Regions from separate parts of the Blautia sp. NSJ-140 genome, predicted to be linked through region 2. Evidence: riboswitches for the same ligand, from Rfam matches in the RefSeq annotation. Region 2 holds a riboswitch; the other holds the start of a gene.
What was found. Region 2 has a riboswitch for thiamine pyrophosphate ahead of thiS (sulfur carrier protein ThiS). Riboswitches for the same ligand answer to the same signal wherever they lie in the genome.
Positions count from the first base shown of each region.

Region 1: linked by a shared signal. The riboswitch ahead of thiW (energy coupling factor transporter S component ThiW) and the one ahead of thiS (sulfur carrier protein ThiS) in region 2 are both predicted to bind thiamine pyrophosphate.

Region 1 is NZ_JALIFS010000001.1:524,785-528,292, reverse strand. Features, by position in the region: gene arfA (arabinosylfuranosidase ArfA) at 1-147, shown strand, start outside; gene MUB50_RS02320 (aldo/keto reductase) at 218-1,207, shown strand; TPP riboswitch at 1,258-1,360, shown strand; gene thiW (energy coupling factor transporter S component ThiW) at 1,698-2,252, shown strand; gene MUB50_RS02310 (hydroxyethylthiazole kinase) at 2,215-3,117, shown strand; gene thiE (thiamine phosphate synthase) at 3,134-3,508, shown strand, end outside.
Region 2 is NZ_JALIFS010000012.1:13,579-17,086, reverse strand. Features, by position in the region: gene MUB50_RS13355 (Ig-like domain-containing protein) at 61-1,182, shown strand; TPP riboswitch at 1,240-1,347, shown strand; gene thiS (sulfur carrier protein ThiS) at 1,609-1,812, shown strand; gene MUB50_RS13345 (thiazole synthase) at 1,992-2,777, shown strand; gene thiH (2-iminoacetate synthase ThiH) at 2,971-3,508, shown strand, end outside.

The sequences.
Region 1 (3,508 bases), on a different contig from region 2:
GATAATCTTCAGGCAGTTAATACAGAGGCGCAGCCCGAGAATGTAGTTCCTGTAAAAGCCAGTGCAGAATGCTCAAAGCTGGACGGCGGAAAACTGGAAGCAGTATTTACAAAACACAGCTGGAATATGATCCGTCTTGCGAAATAGGTGTGGGTGAAGTATAGTAGAAGTAGTTGCAGATAAGGTAAATCATGGGACATTATGGGAGGATTTTTTTATGTACGCACCTGCAAAGGAACGATACGAAACCATGGAGTATAACCGTTGCGGAGAAAGCGGTCTGATGCTTCCGAAGGTATCTCTCGGATTATGGCATAATTTCGGAGATACATCTGATTATGAAAATATGAAACAGCTTTGTTTCACAGCTTTTGACAACGGAATCACACAGTTTGACCTTGCCAATAATTACGGTCCGGCTTACGGAAGTGCGGAGCGGAATTTTGGCAAGATTTTGAAAGAAGAACTGATGCCGTACCGTGATGAGCTGATCATCACAACCAAGGCAGGCTATGATATGTGGGAGGGCCCTTACGGAAACTGGGGCAGCCGCAAATATCTTCTCGCAAGTCTTGACCAGAGCTTGAAACGTATGGGCCTGGAATATGTGGATATTTTTTACCATCACAGAATGGACCCGGAGACTCCCCTCGAGGAAACTATGGGCGCGCTTGCAACCGCAGTTCAGCAGGGCAAGGCCCTCTACGTAGGACTTTCCAATTATGATGGAAAAACCTTAAGTCAGGCAGCAGCGATCCTGAAAGACCTGAAATGCCCATTTGTGATCAACCAGAACCGTTATTCCATTTTTGACAGAACTGTGGAAGAGAACGGTTTAAAGAGAACTACCGGCATCCTGAAAAAAGGCCTGATCACTTTCAGCCCGCTTGCTCAGGGACAGCTGACAGACCGTTACCTGAACGGTATTCCGGAGGACAGCCGAATCCGCAGGGACGGAAGATTCCTGAAAGAAAGCGCCCTGACACCGGAGCGTCTGGACCAGATCCGGAGACTGAACGATCTGGCAGCACAGCGAGGCGAGAAACTTGCAGACATGGCACTTGGCTGGCTGCTCCAGCATGAGGAAGTCACCAGCGTGCTCATCGGAGCATCCAAACCGCAGCAGATCATTGATAATGTGAAGGCTATCCACTGTGCGCCGTTTACAGCTGAGGAACTGCGTCTGATCGACGCGATTTCTAAATAAGAGAAGTTTGACAATGAAACAGGGGTGTGCTATATTGAAAAACAGAAAAGAAAAGAGCCAGCGGGAGCTTGTGTGACAGGCTGAGAGGAAGATAGATCTTCGACCGTACCTGATTTGGGTAATGCCAACGGAGGGATTGTGATCTGAGAGCGTGTCTCCGTGGAGTTTTCCATGGGATGCGCTCTTTTCGGATGCAGGAATGGAACTGGAATGTTCTGACAATGTGGGGATGTGAAAGTGACAGAGACTGCATGTGGAGCTTCTGCGAAAGAGCGGGCAGGAAGGGGAGCGCCTTAATGTCTGGCAGGAGAGTGATATTCCGGAGGATTTTTCCGGAAGGATCATGTAAGCGATGGGAATCCGTGTTTTCGGAGTGAGAGGAAGTAAGGGAACTTCGACCGCCAAAATCTAAGGGCAGACTGCAGTAGACGGGAAGCTTTTGCCCGGATCTGACAGGGCTCTGCCTGATATTTCAGGGAGGAAAAACACTATGGAAAAACAAAGGATGCACACGCTTCGTATGGTAATGCTGGCAATGATGGTTGCAATCGGTGTCGTTATTTCACCGATCCTGAGGATTGAGGGAATGTGCCCCACGGCGCATCTTGTCAATATCGTATGCTCGGTTTTGATGGGACCGTGGTATTCCCTTCTCTGTGCGACCATGATCGGCGTGATCCGTATGATGTTCATGGGAATTCCGCCACTTGCACTGACCGGTGCAATATTTGGCGCATTTCTTTCAGGTGTGTTCTACAGACTTTCCAAAGGCAAGATCATCTGCGCGGTGATCGGTGAGATCTTTGGAACAGGTATTATCGGATCCATGGTTTCTTATCCGGTGATGGCATTCCTGATGGGAAGAGGCGGGCTGACAGCATTTTATTATACGCCGATGTTCCTTGCAGCAACCACAATGGGAGGATGTGTTGCCTATATTTTCCTGAAGGCTCTGAGTAAAGCAGGTCTTCTGGTGAAATTCCAGGCAGCTTTGGGTTCAAAAACATATGAGACAAAGAATTTTACAACTGCGAAAGCGAATTAAAGAAGAAAAGCCGCTGATCCATTGCATCACCAATCCGATCTCGATCCATGACTGTGCCAACGTGGTCCTTGCAGTAGGTGCAAGGCCGATCATGGCGGAGCATCCGGCAGAGGTGACAGATATTACGGCATCGGCTGGTGCGCTGATGCTGAATCTCGGGAATATTACCGATGCCAGGATCGAGTCAATGAAGCGTTCTATGAGAACAGCGATGGAAAATAAGATCCCGGTTCTTCTGGACCTGGTAGGGGTTGCCTGCAGTGATCTCAGGCTGGATCTGGCACGGGAGCTTTTGAGCATCGGCCATCCGGCAGTGCTGAAGGGAAATATGTCAGAGCTTCTGGCTGTTTCCGGACTGCCGTCTCATGCGATCGGAATCGATGCGGGGGCGCAGGATGCCCTGACTGCGGAAAATATGGAGACTGTCAGTGAGGTGCTGAGGGCTTTTTCAAGGAGTAATCAGGCAATTGTGCTGGCTACCGGGAAACAGGATTTTGTTACGGATGGTGAACGGGTTGTTCTGGTACAAAATGGCAGTGCGGCGCTGTCCGGGATCACAGGAACCGGCTGTATGGTCGGTGCACTGACTGCGGCGTTTTTGCCAGGGTGCGAAGATAATATTGCGAAAGAGATGACGGATAGTATAGAGGTAGGTGTCCGGTCTGGCGTTGAGATGGAATTAAATGGGAAATCCGGGAATTATCTGGCTGCGGCAGTGCTTGGTACTGCACTTATGGGTATCGCCGGCGAGGAAGCGGAGAAGATTTCCCGCGGTCCGGGAAGCTTTCAGGTGAATTTGCTGGATGAGATTTATGGGCTTTCGGATCGACAGCTGCTGAATCTGTTGAAAATTGAAATGTACTGAAAAAGAGGGGATCAGGATGGATAGAAAAGATTTGGATGTAACGTTGTATCTGGTGACGGATAGTTCTTATCATACGGAGGAGTCTTTGCTCCGTACGGTTGAGGAGGCTTGTAAGGGTGGTGTGACTCTGGTCCAGCTTCGCGAGAAGAATAAGGGTGGACGTGAGTATCTGGATAAGGCTTTTAAGGTGAAGGAGATCACAGATCGTTACAATGTGCCGCTGATCATTGATGATCGTGTGGATGTGGCGCTGGCCTGTGATGCGGCTGGTGTGCATGTTGGAGCTTCTGATATTCCGGTTGCTGTGGCAAGGAAGCTGATGGGACCGGATAAGATCGTGGGGGCTACTGCCAAGACGGTGGAGGCTGCTGTGAAGGCTTATGAGGATGGT
Region 2 (3,508 bases):
ATGTATACTATATTTGTTAGGAAATCCAGATACACCACAAAGCAGAAAGGAAAAAAGCGTATGAAAAGAAATTGGAAAAAAGCTTTATGTGGCATTTTGACAGGTTTTATGCTTGCGACGGCGACACCAGCTGCGGTTCCGGAGCTGATCAGCGTGGCAGAAGTACAGGCGGCAGTAACTGTAGCAGCGCCGGCCATGTCTTCTATTAAGATCGTCGGAAAGAATAAGATCATTTTCAGCTGGAAACAGGTAAAAGGAACAGCCGGATACCGTGTATACCGCAAGACCGGAAACAGCGGATGGAAAGCAGTAAAAACCATCACAGGAAGTAAGAATGTTACATTTACCGACACAAAAGTAAGCACCGGAGCACGTTATACTTATACGGTAAAAGCTTACCGGAAATCCGGAAAAAATATAATCTGGAGCGGTTATAATAAAAAAGGCCTGACAGCGATCGCAGGGCTGAATTCTCTTACCCTGAATAAGACCAGCCTGACACTGACACCGAAAAAAACTTATACACTGAAGATCAACGGCACCAGTCTGAAACCGTCATGGAAGAGCAGCAACACAAAGGTTGTCAGTGTAACTTCAGCCGGAAAGGTCACCGCAGTAAAAACAGGAACAGCGAATATCACAGCGATCCTTGGCGGCAGAAAATTCACCTGCAAGGTTACTGTAAAAAATCCTGCATCGGCTAACGCAAAACTGACGCAGAATTATGCCAAACTGAAAAAATATATCAGTCAGAAAGGCAGATATACCGAAGACGGAAGTCAGTTTATAAATGTCAAAGTAAATGAAGAAAGTACTCTGATAATCGGTTATCTGAAGAAAGAAGATAAGATAGATATTGGAATGCTGATTTCTGTGCCTTCCGATGGAGTACTTGCCGGACTGGATATTATCGGAAACTGTGTGAAATCTGATACGGTCAGTGTGAAGTCCGCCCTGTCTTCGGATGGAGTCTTTGTGCTGCTGACTTCTTCCACAAAAGCATCTGCTTATAAAGGTCAGAATCTGACTTTCCTGTATACAAACGGAAAAAAAGCGATGACAGATCTGCAGGATACTTCCAACATTATGATGAAAGCGACAATGATAGCAGCAAATGCTTATCTGAAAAAGAATTTAAACCTGACAATGAATGATCTGGGATTCACTGCTTATAAATTATAAATAAGACAAAAATTTATTATTCTTGACATGAAGCAGGATCGGAATTATACTAAATCATGTAAATAACGGGGGAGCTTGTGACGGCAGGCTGAGAGGAAGTCTTCAACTTCGACCCTTATACCTGATTTGGATAATGCCAACGTAGGAACGTATAAGATGAATTTACGGGAGATACCTTGGCGTATCTCCTTTTTTATTGGATGCGGATGTTTTATCCGACTGAATATACGTAAGATCAGGATTTACAGAGAAATATTTTACAATTAAACATGGGAAATTTTGAGAGTGAACAGAGTTCATGAAGGGGTGCACCACCACGGGTGTATTTCTTTGTGAACTCTTTTTTTACGGATCGCGAATATCCGATTGACCGGAAGAGATTGCGAATTACTTCTGACTTGGCGAAATTTCCGGAAAGGAGAGAACATGATCACAGTAAACGGTGAGAGCAGAACCCTGGAAGCTCCGGTGACCGTAACGGAATATCTGGAAGCATGTAACTATGTTCCGGTGCAGGTGGTAGTAGAACTGAATGAAGAGATCATCAAGAGAGAGACTTACGACACGACCGTGCTGAAAGACGGAGACGTTGTGGAAATCCTGCAGTTTATGGGCGGCGGAAGCTGCTGAGACAGAAAGAATAAGAATGGATACAGAAAATCCTGTTCAGAAGTCTGAAGATGGGCAGGAATATCCGGCTGTGGGATGGGCAGAATCGCAGATAACTGCTGACTTGAAATTTGAATAACTGAGCAGTTATTGCAGCTGAAATACAATGCAGATAAATAACAGAAAGGTGGACATAAAAAATGACAACAGCAAACACAAATGAAGACAAACTGATCCTGGGAGGCCATGAGTTTACTTCCCGTTTTATCCTTGGTTCCGGAAAATTTTCTCTGGAGCTTGTAAAAGCATGTATCGAAAAAGCAGGAACTCAGATCGTAACACTTGCCCTGCGCCGTGCAAATGAGGGCGGACTTGCCAATATTCTTGACTATGTGCCGAAGGATGTTACGCTTCTTCCGAACACCTCAGGAGCCAGAAATGCTCAGGAAGCAGTACGCATTGCAAGGCTTTCCCGCGAGCTTGGCTGCGGAGATTTTGTAAAGATTGAAGTTATCCATGACTCCAAATATCTTCTTCCGGATAACTATGAGACCATCAAGGCAACAGAAATCCTTGCAAAAGAGGGCTTTGTAGTTATGCCATACATGTATCCGGATCTGAATGCAGCCAGAGATCTGGTGAACGCAGGAGCTGCCTGTGTAATGCCACTTGGCTCTCCAATAGGTTCCAACAAGGGAATCTGTACAAAAGAATTCATCCAGATCCTTATCGATGAGATCGATCTTCCGATCATCGTGGACGCAGGAATCGGCCGTCCATCACAGGCATGTGAGGCTATGGAAATGGGTGCTGCAGCAGTTATGGCAAATACGGCTATTGCAACAGCAGGAGATGTCCGCGTTATGGCAGAGGCATTTAAGAAAGCTATTGAGGCAGGAAGAAGCGCATACCTTTCCGGCATGGGAAGAACTCTGGAGAGAGGTGCAAGCGCGTCCTCACCGCTGACCGGATTTTTGCATGAGTAAAATAATGACAGTATATTGAAAGATTCGGAAATATACGGTTATTAAGGGGAAATCTGTGTAGTGAAAGCGGATTACGAATATTCACTTGATACAGATTAACCAGAGCAGAAAAGAAAACAAATGGCTAAAAACAGATACTGAAATATTACAAATTTGAAAATAATAAAAGTACGAGAGGAGAGACACAGCAACAATGGCAGAAACAATACAGGCCAGTCAGCAGGACGGCCATTTTAATGAAAGTATCGTAAATGAAGAAATTCTGGAAGATATGAAAAAGAACCGTATCGATCACATGAAGTACCTTCCGGATATGGAACAGCTGGAAGAATCTGATGTAATGGATCAGGTTATTTCCGCAATGAACGCATATGATTATGATAAGTACACAGAGGCAGATGTACGGAGAGCGCTTGCTCATGACAACCGTACACCGGAGGATTTTAAAGCATTGCTTTCACCGGCAGCACTACCTCTTCTGGAAGAAATCGCACAGGCTGCACGGATCGAAACAAGGAAACATTTCGGAAACAGTATCTGCATGTTTACACCGATCTACATTGCAAATTACTGTGAGAACTACTGTATTTACTGTGGATTTAACTGCCACAACAAGATCCGCCGTGCACAGCTGAATGCAGACGAGATCGAGAAGGAGATGGCAGCTATTGCAGAAACCGGACTCCAGGAGATCCTGATCCTTACCGGAGAGAGCAAAACGAAATCTAATG